4 regions of the Aeromonas jandaei genome follow, and region 3 is predicted to be linked to each of the others. Evidence: predicted binding sites of a transcription regulator. Region 3 holds the regulator's gene; each other region holds the start of a gene.
What was found. The regulator sigma-54, encoded in region 3, starts transcription at its own class of promoters, with help from an activator protein. The targets are predictions, from matches to a motif close to TGGCACNGTTTTNGCTT.
Positions count from the first base shown of each region.

Region 1: flhA (flagellar biosynthesis protein FlhA) is a predicted target of sigma-54. The motif match lies at 1,559-1,575, and genes of this name have one in related genera.
Region 2: flgB (flagellar basal body rod protein FlgB) is a predicted target of sigma-54. The motif match lies at 1,292-1,308, and genes of this name have one in related genera.
Region 4: fliE (flagellar hook-basal body complex protein FliE) is a predicted target of sigma-54. The motif match lies at 1,818-1,834, and genes of this name have one in related genera.

Region 1 covers NZ_CP149571.1:4,093,252-4,096,692, reverse strand. Annotated here, with positions in the region: gene fliR (flagellar biosynthetic protein FliR) at 1-381, shown strand, start outside; gene flhB (flagellar biosynthesis protein FlhB) at 374-1,504, shown strand; gene flhA (flagellar biosynthesis protein FlhA) at 1,612-3,441, shown strand, end outside.
Region 2 covers NZ_CP149571.1:2,438,223-2,441,663, forward strand. Annotated here, with positions in the region: gene WE862_RS11695 (chemotaxis protein CheV) at 1-243, shown strand, start outside; gene WE862_RS11700 (CheR family methyltransferase) at 261-1,085, shown strand; gene flgB (flagellar basal body rod protein FlgB) at 1,337-1,738, shown strand; gene flgC (flagellar basal body rod protein FlgC) at 1,738-2,157, shown strand; gene WE862_RS11715 (flagellar hook assembly protein FlgD) at 2,173-2,907, shown strand; gene flgE (flagellar hook protein FlgE) at 2,918-3,441, shown strand, end outside.
Region 3 covers NZ_CP149571.1:487,967-491,407, reverse strand. Annotated here, with positions in the region: gene lptB (LPS export ABC transporter ATP-binding protein) at 1-359, shown strand, start outside; gene WE862_RS02460 (RNA polymerase factor sigma-54) at 423-1,862, shown strand; gene hpf (ribosome hibernation promoting factor) at 1,884-2,171, shown strand; gene ptsN (PTS IIA-like nitrogen regulatory protein PtsN) at 2,174-2,620, shown strand; gene rapZ (RNase adapter RapZ) at 2,666-3,441, shown strand, end outside.
Region 4 covers NZ_CP149571.1:4,106,670-4,110,110, forward strand. Annotated here, with positions in the region: gene fliF (flagellar basal-body MS-ring/collar protein FliF) at 1-1,397, opposite strand, end outside; gene fliE (flagellar hook-basal body complex protein FliE) at 1,460-1,777, opposite strand; gene befA (beta cell expansion factor BefA) at 1,943-2,719, opposite strand; gene pyk (pyruvate kinase) at 2,930-3,441, opposite strand, start outside.

The DNA of each region.
Region 1 (3,441 bases), 950 kb from region 3:
CTCGATGGCCATCTGGTGATGCTGCGGCTGGTCATCCTCAGTTTTGAAACGCTGCCTGTCTCCGATAGTGGGCTCTCTCTGCCCGCCATCCGCACTCTCGCAGGTTTCCTTGGCGTGATGTACCAGGCCGCTCTGGTGATGGCGCTTTCTGCCATTGTTGCGCTGCTGCTTATCAATTTCGCTTTTGGTGTGATGACCAGGGCTGCTCCCCAGCTCAATATTTTCAGCATCGGTTTTGCCGTCAGCATGATGTCAGGTCTGCTGATCCTCTGGCTCACTATTGGCGGCTTTCTTGGCCATTTCGATACCATGTGGGAACGGGTACAGGAGGTTAGCTGCGAGCTGATCGATACCCAGTGTCTGGGGGGCGCCCATGGCTGATACCGATCAGGAACGTACCGAACAACCCACGGGCAAACGGCTGCAACAGGCCCGTGATAAAGGGCAGATTGCACGTTCAAAGGAGCTGGGTACCGCCAGTGTCCTGTTGGCAGGTGTGTTCGGATTGCTGATGCTCAAGGGATCGCTCGCCAATGCCATGGTGAAGGTGTTGACGACTGGCTTTACTCTGGACAGAGAGCAGGCTTTCGACCCCAACGCCATGCTTGCTATGGTGCCTGCATTGCTGGGGGAATTGCTCCTTCCGCTAGGTCAGCTCTTTGCGTTGGTTGCGATAGTCGCATTTATTGGCAACATCCTGATGGGAGGAATGAACTTTTCGACCGAGGCGATGACACCCAAGTTCAGCAAGTTGAGCCCGCTCAACGGCCTGAAGCGGATGTTCGGCGTGCAGTCCCTGATCGAATTGATCAAGTCGATCGCCAAAGTGGTCTTTATCACGCTGTTTGCCTGGTGGATGCTCTCAAGTCAGTTCAACCATCTGCTCAATCTCTCCATGGAGGGGTACCCCGGTGGCATCATAGATGCGCTCGAGCTCTTTCTCTGGATGCTGATAATTCTCTGTTGTTCCCTCCTGCCGATCGTGGCCATCGATGTGCCATTTCAGAAATGGAACCACATGCGTCAGCTCAAAATGACCAAACAGGAAGTGAAGGACGAATTCAAGGACAGTGAGGGCAAACCCGAGGTGAAAGGGCGGATCCGTCGTCTGCAGATGGAGATGGCTGCACGTCGGATGATGGGGGAGGTGCCGAAGGCGGATGTGGTGATCACCAACCCGACCCACTACTCGGTTGCCCTCAAATATGAGGCGGGCAAACCGGGCGCCGCACCCAAGGTCATCGCCAAGGGGACTGACGAGGTGGCGATGAAGATCAGGGAGATCGCCCGTGAGTACAATATTCCCATCATGCCCTCTCCCGAGTTAACTCGTGCCATCTACCACTCCACCGAACTTGGGCATGAGATCCCTGAGGGATTGTTTGCTGCTGTGGCTCAGGTTCTGGCCTATGTATTCCAGCTCAAGAAGTTCCGTCGTGGACACGGCCGTCGCCCGCAACCGCTGGCAAAAGATCTCCCGATCCCGCCTGAATATCGCAAATGACAAAGATCTGACGCAGTAAAAATAAAATGATTTAAAATCAATGAATTGAATTCTTGGCTTGATGTTTGCTTTAATCTGGAACCAGCGAGTAAAGATCGAGAAAAGCGATGGAATTCAAGGCAACATTGGGCCGCTTAAAAGAGTACAGATGGCTGCTGAGCAAAGGGGTCGGTACCCCGTTGCTGGTGCTGGCCTCTATGGGAATGGTGGTTTTGCCCATCCCGCCTCTGATGCTGGATATCCTCTTCTCCTTCAATATCGCGCTCTCCATCGTGGTCCTGCTGGTTGCCGTCTATACTCGCCGTCCTCTGGAATTTGCCGCTTTTCCTACCGTACTGCTTATTGCGACTCTGCTTCGTCTGGCACTTAACGTGGCCTCTACCCGGGTGGTCTTGCTGGAAGGCCACAACGGCAGTGCGGCTGCAGGGCACGTGATCGAAGCTTTTGGTAACGTGGTGATCGGCGGTAACTACGCGGTCGGCATCATCGTCTTCATGATCTTGATGATCATCAACTTTGTGGTGGTCACCAAGGGTGCTGGCCGTATCTCCGAGGTGAGTGCCCGCTTCACCCTGGACGCAATGCCGGGCAAACAGATGGCCATCGATGCCGACTTGAACGCCGGTCTTATCAATCAGGAAGAGGCTAAAAAGCGTCGTCAGGAGGTAACTCAGGAGGCTGATTTCTACGGATCCATGGACGGTGCGTCCAAATTCGTGAAAGGGGATGCGGTTGCGGGCATCATGATCCTCGGTATCAACATTCTGGGGGGCTTCATCATCGGTATGGCCCAACACCAGCTGACCTTGAGCGAATCTGCCCAGATTTACACCCTGCTGGCTATCGGTGACGGTCTGGTTGCCCAGATCCCCTCCCTGCTGCTCTCTATTGCTGCGGCTATCATAGTCACCCGGCAAAATACCGATCAGGATATGGGTACTGCGGTACTGGGACAGCTGTTCGACAATCCCAAGGCACTGATCATCTCATCCGGCATTTTGCTGATGATGGGGTTGGTACCCGGGATGCCGCACTTTGCTTTTCTGAGTCTCGGAGGCGTTGCTGCAGCTGGGGCATGGTGGCTGCTGCGCCGTGAGAAGCTGGCGGCTGCGCGTGCAGCCAAGGGCGAGTTGATGCCGGCAAATGCTGAGCAGCCTACCCATGAGCAAAAAGAGCTGAGCTGGGACGATGTGATGCCGGTCGATGTTATTGGTCTGGAAGTTGGCTATCAGCTCATTCCGCTGGTGGATCGCAATCAGGGGGGCGAGTTGCTCAACCGGATTAAAGGGGTTCGCAAGAAACTGTCCCAAGAGCTGGGTTTCCTGGTTCCGGCGGTACATATTCGTGACAATCTTGATTTGGCGCCCAATCAATATCGGATCACCTTGATGGGAGTCAGTACCGGCGAAGCCAATGTTTACCATGATAAGGAGATGGCCATTAACCCGGGTCAGGTCTTTGGTCAGGTGCAAGGGATTGCCGCGCGGGATCCCGCCTTTGGACTGGAAGCTGTCTGGGTTGCCAAGGATCAGGTCTCCCAGGCACAGACTCTGGGCTATACGGTGGTGGATACGGCGACAGTGGTTGCTACCCACCTTAGTCAGATCCTCACCAACCATGCCTCACTGCTGCTCGGTCACGATGAAGTGCAACAGCTGCTCGATATGATCGGCAAGCACCAGAGCAAACTGGTTGAAGGGCTGGTGCCTGAAGTCATCAGCATGGGTAACCTTGTGAAGGTATTGCAGAATTTGCTCAATGAAGGCGTGCCAATTCGCGATATGCGCACTATCCTGCAGACCCTGGTCGAGTACGCACCCCGTAGCCCAGATCCGGAAGTGCTGACAGCCGCCTGCCGGATTGCCCTGCGCCGTCTGATCGTGCAGGAGATTGCCGGCCCGGATCCCGAGCTGCCGGTTATTACCTTGGCACCAGAA
Region 2 (3,441 bases), 2.0 Mb from region 3:
AATGGTCCTATCAAGGAGCAGATTGCCCTCGTCATTTCGGATATCGAAATGCCGGAGATGGATGGTTACACCTTCACTGCCGAGATCCGCAATAATCCCAATCTCAAAGACTTGCATGTTATTCTGCACACATCCCTCAGTGGAGTATTCAACCAGGCAATGGTGCAGAAAGTGGGGGCCAACAATTTTATCGCCAAGTTCCAACCGGATGAATTGGCCAAGGCCGTACAAAACGCACTCTAATAAAGAAGAACAGCTGCATGAAGACACTTTCGGACGACTTATACAAACAGTTCAGCAATTTTCTGGCGGTACAGAGCGGAATCGTGCTGGGTGATAACAAACAGTATCTGGTGAAGAGCCGTCTTTCACCTTTGATGGCTCAGTTTGGCATCGAGAGTCTGTCTGACCTGGTTACCCGTGCAATGAGTGTGCGAGAGCGTGACCTGAAAATGGCAGTGGTAGATGCCATGACAACCAACGAGACACTCTGGTTTCGTGACACCTATCCGTTCCAGTTGCTGACTGACAAGATTTTCCCTGAACTGGGTAAAAGCGGCCGACCCGTCAAGATTTGGTCTGCAGCGTCATCTTCCGGGCAGGAGCCATACTCCATTGCCATGACGGCGCTGGAGCAGCAGATGAAAAAGCCCGGCACCTTGCCTGGTGGTGTACAGATCGTGGGGACGGATATTTCGACCACCATGCTCAACCAGTGCAAAGAGGGTGTCTACGACAGCCTTGCTTTGGCGCGGGGCTTGTCACCTGAGCGCAAGAAGATGTTCTTTGAACCATACGGTGACAATAAAATGCGGGTGGTGGAACGAGTCAGAAAATTGACCACGTTCCGTCCCTTGAATTTACTGGAAAGCTATAGCTTGCTCGGTAAATTTGACATTATTTTCTGTCGTAACGTGCTGATCTATTTTGCCCCAGAAGTGAAGTCAAAGATCCTCAACCAGTTTGCTGCAAGCCTCAATCCGGGAGGATATCTGATGCTGGGGGCATCGGAGTCACTGGCTGGTTTGACTGATCGATTCGAGATGATCCGTTGCAATCCGGGGATTGTTTACAAGGTGAAATAGGCCTTCAATCCGCACTCCAGCTGGATTGACAGAATAGCGGCAATATCACGCCAGAGGGAGGCACAATGCCTCCCTCTTTATTTATACCAGACATGCCAGAAGCCCTCTGTGCGTGGGTTCTCCATCGTCAGCCTGTTTATTGGCGCATTCCGTGCTTCCTGATGATGCAACCCTTTACTTGCGTACCTCTCATTACCTGTCTTTTGTGGCATAGCTCTTGCTTGGAAACAGTATCAAGCAGGAGGTGAGCTATGGCTCTTTCATTCGACAAGGCATTTGGTGTTCATCAATACACGCTGGGGGTTCGTGCCAAGCGTGCAGAAGTGCTTTCCAGCAATATTGCCAATGCCGATACCCCTGGCTACAAGGCCAGAGATATCGACTTTGCACAGGCATTGCAGGATGCGCAGCACCAACAACAGGGGTTTGGTCTGGCTACCACCAGCGAAAAACACTTTGCCTTGAATATGGATGCGCCCGGTTCGGTTCAATATCGCAACCCGTTGCAGCCTGATACCGGTGACGGCAATACGGTGGATGTGCAGCAGGAGCGCACAGAGTTCCTGCGTAACAGCCTTGAGTATCAGACCTCCCTTGAATTCATGAATAGCAAGATCAGCGGCCTGCTCAAGGCGCTGAAAGGAGAACAGTGATGAGTTTGTTCAAGGTCTTTGACATAGCCGGCTCGGCCATGAGCGCGCAGACCGTGCGGCTCAACACTGTTGCCAGCAATATGGCCAACGCAGATAGCGTCAGCTCCAGTGTGGAAAAAACTTACCATGCCCGGCGGCCAATTTTTGCCGCTCAGCTCGATCAGGCTATGTCGGATAATCAGGGCTCGGTTGGGGTTGAGGTGAAAGGGATTGTCGAGAGCAAGGCTCCATTGCTCAAGGAGTACAACCCCAATCATCCCATGGCGGACAAGGATGGCTTCATTTTCAAGCCGAACGTCAACATGGTTGAAGAGATGGCGGACATGATCAATGCCTCGCGCAGCTATCAAACGAACGTTCAGGTTGCAGACTCGGCCAAGAAAATGCTTCAGCAGACGCTGAATCTTGGCAAGTCCTGATAGGGGGAATGCAACATGGTTGATACAACCAACAGTGTGAACGGCATCAGCCGAACCACTAGTCAGACGACAGGCACGACAACTGCCCCCAAAAAGGAGCTGGATCAGGCAGCATTTTTGACGCTGCTGACCAAGCAACTTGCCTACCAGGATCCGTTCAAGCCGGTAGACAATGCGCAGATGCTCTCTCAAATGACCTCGATGTCGACATCTGAGGGCATCAGCAGTCTTTCTGCACAAATGAGCAATCTCAACACCCTGATGACCTCTAGTCAGGCGTTGCAGGCATCTGCGCTGGTTGGCCAGAATGTATTGCTGCCAAGCAACGTGGGTTATCTGGAAAAGGATGGTTCCATTTCCGGTGTCGTTGCTGTGGGTCTTGAGAACAAGTATTCGAACGTCAAGATTACGGTAGAAGATGAGAAGGGACAGGTTATCAAGGAGTTTTCCCTGGAAGGGGAGCAACGAGGTAACGTGGAATTTAGCTGGGATGGCAAAGATAAAGATGGCAACCCGGCAAAAGCAGGCAAGTACGTCATCAAGGCCAACGGGGCAATGGATGGCAAGTCGGAAAGTATCACTGCGTTTACTTATGGCAAGGTTGATAGCGTGGTCCTGGGGAACGGTTCAAATCCGACCCAGCTCAATTTGAGAGGACTGGGCACTACAACCCTGAACAGCATCCTGCAAATTTCGGGAAGCAACCAAAACCAGAAACCGTCAACGACCAAGTCGACAGCATCGATCTGAGGAGCAATATATGTCATTTAACAATGCCTTGAGCGGTGTCAATGCGGCACAGAAAGACTTGAACGTCACCGCCAACAACATTGCCAACGTCAACACCATGGGCTTTAAAGAGTCACGTGCTGAATTTGCTGATGTCTATGCCAACTCAATCTTTGTCAATGGAAAGACGCAGGTCGGTAATGGTGTCGCGACAGGCGCTGTTGCCCAGCAGTTCCATCAAGGGGCACTGCAATTTACCAATAATGCGCTGGATTTGGCGATCCAGGGTAACGGCTTTTTTGTCACTTCGGATGGTCTGACCAACCTAGATCGCACCTACACCCGTGCGGGGGCTTTCAAGCTCAATGAAAACAGCTATATGGTCAATAACCAAGGGGCCTATCTGCAGGGTTATGAGGTAAACGTCGATGGCACGCCGAAAGCGGTGAGCATCAACGCAACCAAACCGATCCAGATCCCTGATCGTGCTGGTGAGCCGACCAAGACCACTAAAATCGAAGCCAGTTTCAACCTCAAATCTGACTCAACCCCTCT
Region 3 (3,441 bases):
AAGAGTTCAACATCACCCATATCCGCGACAACCTGGGGCAAAGCCTCTCCGGTGGTGAGCGGCGCCGGGTCGAGATTGCCCGGGCGCTGGCAGCAGAACCGCGCTTTATCCTGCTGGATGAACCCTTCGCGGGGGTTGACCCGATTTCTGTGATAGACATCAAGAAGATCATCCAGCACCTGAAAGATAGGGGTCTTGGCGTCTTGATTACCGACCACAACGTCAGAGAGACTCTGGACGTATGCGAGAAGGCTTATATCGTCAGCCACGGCCAGATGATTGCCGAGGGTGCCCCGGCCGATATCCTCGCCGATGAACAGGTCAAGCGCGTCTATTTGGGCGATCAATTCAGTCTATAGTAAGGGGGCAGCCTTCATTCTCTGTGACAGTGCCTCGCTGAACATAAGGATATCCCGACGTAGATGAAGCCGACATTACAGTTGCGTCTCGGTCAGTCCCTGACCATGACGCCGCAATTACAACAAGCGATTCGTCTGCTCCAGCTCTCCTCTCTGGAACTCCAGCAGGAAATTCAGCAAGCGCTCGAAAGCAATCCTCTGCTGGAGCAGGAAGAGAGCGACGTGCAGGAGACTGCCCCGCAAGAGGCTGTCGATGCCAGCCAACTCGACTCCAGCGATGCCATGGCTCAGGAGCAGATGCCGGACGAGCTACCGGTAGATACCACTTGGGATGAGGTTTACTCCGCCGGTACTGCCCAGAGCGCAGGCCCGATCCACGACGGTGAAGACAGTGTCTATCAGGGCGAGACCACCGAAAACCTGCAGGACTATCTGCTGTGGCAGATGCGGCTCACTCCGTTTAGCGATGTCGATGCCGCCATCGCGCTCGCCATCATTGATGCCATCGACGAGTCTGGTTATCTGACCGTTGCACTGGAGGATATCCAGGCTGCCGTCAGCAGTGACGAGGTGGAGGTCGAGCTCGACGAGGTGGAGGCTGTCCTCAAGCGGGTGCAGCATTTTGACCCGGTCGGTATCGCCGCCCGTTCGGTGCAGGAGTGCCTGCTTATCCAGCTGGAGCAGTATGCCCCCGAGACCCCTTGGCTCAACGAAGCCAAAGAGGTGATCCTCGAGCACATGGATCTGCTCGGCAACCGCGATTATCGCACTCTGGCCCGTAAAACCCGCCTCAAGGAGAGCGACCTCAAGGAGGTGCTGGATCTGATCCAACTGCTGGAGCCGCGCCCCGGCAATGGCATTATCCAGAGCGACTCCCAGTATGTGATCCCCGATGTTTCGGTGGTAAAGCGCCAGAACCGCTGGGTGGTGGAGCTCAACCCCGATTCTGCCCCGCGCATCCGGGTCAACGAGACCTATGCCGCCATGGCCCGCAACGCCCGCAGCAGCACGGATACCCAATTCATCCGCTCCCACCTGCAGGAGGCCAAGTGGTTCATCAAGAGCCTTGAGAGCCGCAACGATACCCTGCTGAAAGTAGCCAGCTGTATTGTCGAGCAGCAGCAGGGCTTTTTCGAGTATGGTGAAGAGGCAATGAAGCCGATGGTGCTCAACGACATCGCCGAAGCGGTGGAGATGCATGAGTCGACCATCTCCCGGGTGACCACCCAGAAATACATGCATACCCCCCGTGGTATCTTCGAATTGAAGTTTTTTTTCTCCAGCCATGTGAACACCGAAGGAGGAGGAGAGTGCTCATCGACCGCAATTCGCGCGCTCATCAAAAAGCTGGTGACGGCAGAGAATCCTGCCAAACCGTTAAGTGATAGCAAGATCGCGGATTTGCTGGCCGAACAGGGTATTATGGTGGCTAGACGCACGATCGCTAAGTATCGCGAATCCTTGTTTATCCCACCTTCCAATCAGCGCAAACGCCTGGTTTAGGCAAAACAAAAGGATGATGTTATGCAAATTAACCTGACCGGACACCATGTCGAGATCACCGAAGCTCTGCGTGATTATGTGAATAACAAATTTGCCAAACTCGAGCGTCATTTTGACCACATCAACAACGTGCATGTGGTGCTTAGCGTAGAGAAACTGAACCAGATTGCCGAAGCCAAACTGCATGTCAGCGGTGGCGAGGTGTTCGCCAACTCCGAGCATGCCGATATGTATGCCGCGATTGATACCTTGCTCGACAAGCTGGACAGGCAGATCATCAAGCACAAAGATAAGTTAAATAAAAAATAACTATGCAACTTGAACACATACTGAGTCGGGACTGCACCAAGAGTGCAGTCCCATGTACCAGCAAGAAACGCGCCCTTGAAATCATCAGCGAGCTGGCTGCCGAACGTCTCGGCACCTCCCGCCAGGCGCTGTTTGAATGCTTGCTGGCCCGCGAGAAAATGGGTAGTACCGGGATCGGTGCCGGTATTGCGATCCCCCACGGTCGAATTGACGATGAGTTCCCGCCAACTGCGATCCTGATGACCTTTGCCGAACCTATCCCTTTCGACTCCATCGACAATCAACCGGTTGACCTGCTGTTTGCCTTGCTGGTACCGGAGAGCGAGTGCAAACAGCATCTCAAGACCCTTTCCCTGATGGCTTCCAAGCTGGGCGACAAGGCGGTCTGCCGCCAGTTGCGTCAGGCTACCAGCGACGAAGAGCTCTATCAGATCATGACCTCGGCCTGATGTGCAGGCCCTGATGACACACCCGTTTTGGCGTGAGGGAACAAGATGCAGTTAATCGTGGTGAGTGGACGTTCGGGCTCCGGCAAGACGGTAGCCCTGCGGGTGCTGGAGGATTTGGGCTACTACTGTGTAGATAACCTGCCGGTCAACCTGCTGCCCCAGCTGATCGTCTCGGTCGAGAGCCAGTACGACAAGCTGGCGGTCAGCATCGACGTGCGCAACCTGCCCGGTGACCCGGAAAAACTGGAGAATCTGCTGGCTCAGGTTCGCAACGAAGGGCGGGTTGAATTTGCCAGCTTCTTCTTCGATGCCGACAACGGCACCCTGCTCAAGCGCTATGGCGAGAGCCGTCGTCTGCACCCCCTGTCGCGCAACAAGCTGTCGCTGGATGAGGCGATCCGTCAGGAGACCCACCTGCTGGCGCCGCTCTCCTCTACTGCCGACCTGCGCATCGATACCACCAACCTCAGCATTCACGACCTGAGCGAGCTCATCAAGACCCGGGTGCTCGGCAAGAAAGAGAACGAGCTGGTGCTGGTGTTCGAATCTTTCGGCTTCAAGTACGGCATACCCAAGGATGCCGACTTCGTGTTCGATGCCCGCTTCCTGCCCAACCCGCACTGGATCCCGGAACTCAAGCCTTTTACCGGCAAGGATGAACCGGTCGCCAGCTACCTCGCGGCGCAAGCTGATGTGATGCTGTTTACCCAACAGATCGAAAACATGCTGGCGACCTGGTTGCCCCATCTTGAGCGCAACAATCGCAGCTATGTGACGGTCGGCATCGGTTGCACCGGCGGTCAGCATCGTTCGGTCTTTAT
Region 4 (3,441 bases), 930 kb from region 3:
ACGGAGGCCGCGATGCGCACCGCACGCCAGAACCAGGGCTCATCATAGACAGGGGTGGCCGCCACGGCTTCAAGCTCGGGGCGGTTGAACGGGATGGCAACCACTTCCAGAGTATCGCCACGGGTCACATCAAAACCCAGGCCACCGCTCAACAGACGACGCAGGGTATCGAGCTCAGCCTGGCTGCGCGCCTCGCGAGTCACCTTGCCATCAGCGGCAGTCATCGACTTGTAATCGACCGCCACGGAGACGGTCATGCGGCGGATCCCCCCCATCTGGCGACGGGTATGGCTGACAGTGGTATCCAGCTCGAAGTTGCGGGTGGCCTCTTTGCGTGAACGGCCATTGGCAGCGGAGCTGCTCTCGCCGGCAGTCGCCTGCTCGGGAATAGTGGATGCTGCTGGCGGCTGGTTGCTGAGCGCCCCCGGCACACCGCCATTGCTGCTGCCGGAGCTGTTCTCTTCCAGCGTCATTTCGGAACGCACCGCCGGCAGATCCGGGTTGTAGGTTTTACGGGTCTGCTCCTGCTGGGAGAAGTCGAGGGAGAGATCCACTTCCGCCGTATAGTTGTCAGCCCCCAGTACCGGGATCAGAATGGCGTCAATTTTTTGTTTGTATTCGAGCTCCTGCTTCTGCTGCATCGCAAACTCTTTGCGAGTCTGGGCAGCAAGAGGATCTTGCGAGCCGGAGTTGAGCAGGCGGCCGTTCTGGTCGGTAACGGTGACACGAGTCGGTTCGAGGCCGTGGACTGCCGAGGCGACCATATCGACGATGGAGTCCACCTCGCCCTGACCAAGCGCAGCCCCTTTCAGATTGACGACCACGGTCGCACTGGGTTTACGTTCGTTGCGGGCAAAGACATTGTCTTTCGGGATGGCCAGCAGCACTTGGGCCTTGGCTACATTCTGGAACTGCTCGATAGCGCTTGCCAGCTGGCGCTCGCGGCTCAGCTTGAGGCGCTCCGCCTCCATCCGCTGGCTCACACCGAAGCTGGAGTCCTTGAGCAGGATATCTTCGCCGTCACTGCTGGCGTCGGTCACATTGGCCAGACCGGCACGGGTCAGCGCCAGCTTGATGTTGGGGTAGTTCTCGGCACTGACCAGCACGCTCTTGCCATCCACCTCGTAGGGGATCTTCTGCTGATCGAGGAAGTCGAGGGTTTTGACCAACTCCTGGGTGGTGTAGGTGCCGAGGGGACGCATGTCCGGCTCCTTGCCCCAGAGCAGGATAAACACGGCAATGGCCAGACAGATGGCAAGTCCCAGGATCAGGGTGATCTGGCGCAGTACATCGGTATTGGACAGAAAGCCCAGTGCCGAACTCTTCTGCTCATTCTCATCGAGGGCGGCAGTACCCTCATCGTTTAGCAGCAGATCGCCGTTTTGGTCAGTAGCCACGATTTATGTCCTTATTGCTGACATGTTCATGATGCCCGGTCGTCATGATTCGTTGAAATCCTTTATACCGGCATGTTCATGATGGTCTTGTAGGCATCGACCATCTTGTTGCGTACCTGTACCGTGGCCTCGAACGCGATGGAGGATTTCTGCCCGGCAATCATCACTTCGGCCAGATCCACTGACTTGTCACCCATATCGAAGCGGGTGCGCAGATCGTTGGCGGCGCCTTGCAATTCGTTGACGTTGCCCAATGCCTGTTGCAGCAGCAGGCCAAAGTCGGAGCTGACCTGATGGCCCGGCTGTGCCAGCGGGGTTGCACCGGCCTCTACCTTGAGTGCCTGCATCTCTTGCATCAGGCTGCTTGCACTAATTTCCATTTTTCCATCCCCAGACAAATCATTGACGCTGACAGCCAACAAGCAATTATGATGCCAAACAACTGAGCCAAGTCTGGACAAGGGTTACAGCGAGGGGAAAGCACTGCAACCCGATGAAGGGATAACGCCAGAGCAAAGAGAGGGTGAACCCTTTCTGAGGCTACCTTATTGGGTCAGATCCTTGTCGATCCAGTATTTGGATCCGGAGATATTGGCATCGAGCAGCAGCCCCTTCTCGCCAATCTGATAGATGGCCATGCCGCCGTTGTATTTGGCGGTCAGTTCAGCGCTCTCCTTGCCGGCCACCACGCCCACTTCGGAGGTGGCCTCCCAACCCTGGGTCACGAAGGCATCGAATCTGGCCTTGTCTTCAAACAGGATCACCTGCTGATAAAACTTGCCACCGATCCCGGCTGCAAGACCCGCACCAAACATCTTCATATAGGTGTGTTTGCCGGTTTTCCGATTAACAGCCACACCGGCCCCCTGATTGGTGTGAAGCATCAGGGAGAACTTGCGCGAGTCGAAGACGGCGTAACCATAAGCCTTGTCAAACAACAACTTGGCTGATGGTTGTTCATTGAAGAGATGTATCAGCGCAGTATCAGACATGGTGTTGAGCGCAATCCTTGCCTCTTGTGCCGTCTTGGGGTTGACCATTTCCGTGAGTTTTTTGTCGGCGACAACCAACCACTCCTTACCGGTCGCTATGCTCTTGTCAGTCCAGACACCAGCGGAATTGAACGCCTCCTCACCCCAGGTCGAAATAGAGGCCCAGCTCTTCTTGGAGAAATCGCTGACATCCTGCCACACCTCCTTGCCGGTTTCGCTCAACGCACTTCCGAGATCGGATGCCGCCGCCTTGAGCTTTGCCCAGTCGGCATAGCAGGGGGAGATAGCCAGACTCACGGCCAGACCCAGCAACCACTTGTGATTCTTCATCCTTTTGCTCCCATATGCTTCGGCTTCATGGCATTCACCTATCCGCGCGGGTCAGGGCAAACACCTTGGACAATCTTGCGCATTATCGGGATGGGCTCCGCCATAAGCAATCTTCGAGTCCATGCCCATAAGTGAGATATGTGCCCAACCGACATAAAAAAGGCTGCCCACCGAAGGTGGGCAGCCTTGATAGTCAGCAAGTCAAACCGCTTATTCGACCATCATCACCTTGCAGGTGTTGGTACTGCCAACGGTCTCCATCTTGTCACCGTGGGTCAGCAACACCATGTCACCGCTCTGCAGCAGACCTTTGGCTTTCAGGACATCCAGCGCATCGCGGCACACTTCATAGACCGGCTTGGTCTCGTCGCCGTCAAACAGCACAGGGGTAACGCCGCGGTAGAGGTTGGTCCAGGCCAGGGTCTTGTTATGCGGAGACATGGCAAAGATCGGCAAACCTGAGCTGATACGGGACATCAGCAGCGGGGTGGTACCGGATTCGGTCAGCGCCACAATCGCCTTGACCCCTTCCAGATGGTTGGCCGCATACATGGTCGACATGGCTACCGCTTCTTCGACAGAAGTGAAGGTGTAGTTCATGCGGTGGTTGGAGACGTTCAGGCTCGGATGCTTCTCGGCACCGACACAGACGCTGGCCATGGAGGTCACGGTCTCGATGGGGAACTGACCGGCAGCGGTCTCGGCAGAGAGCATCACGGCAT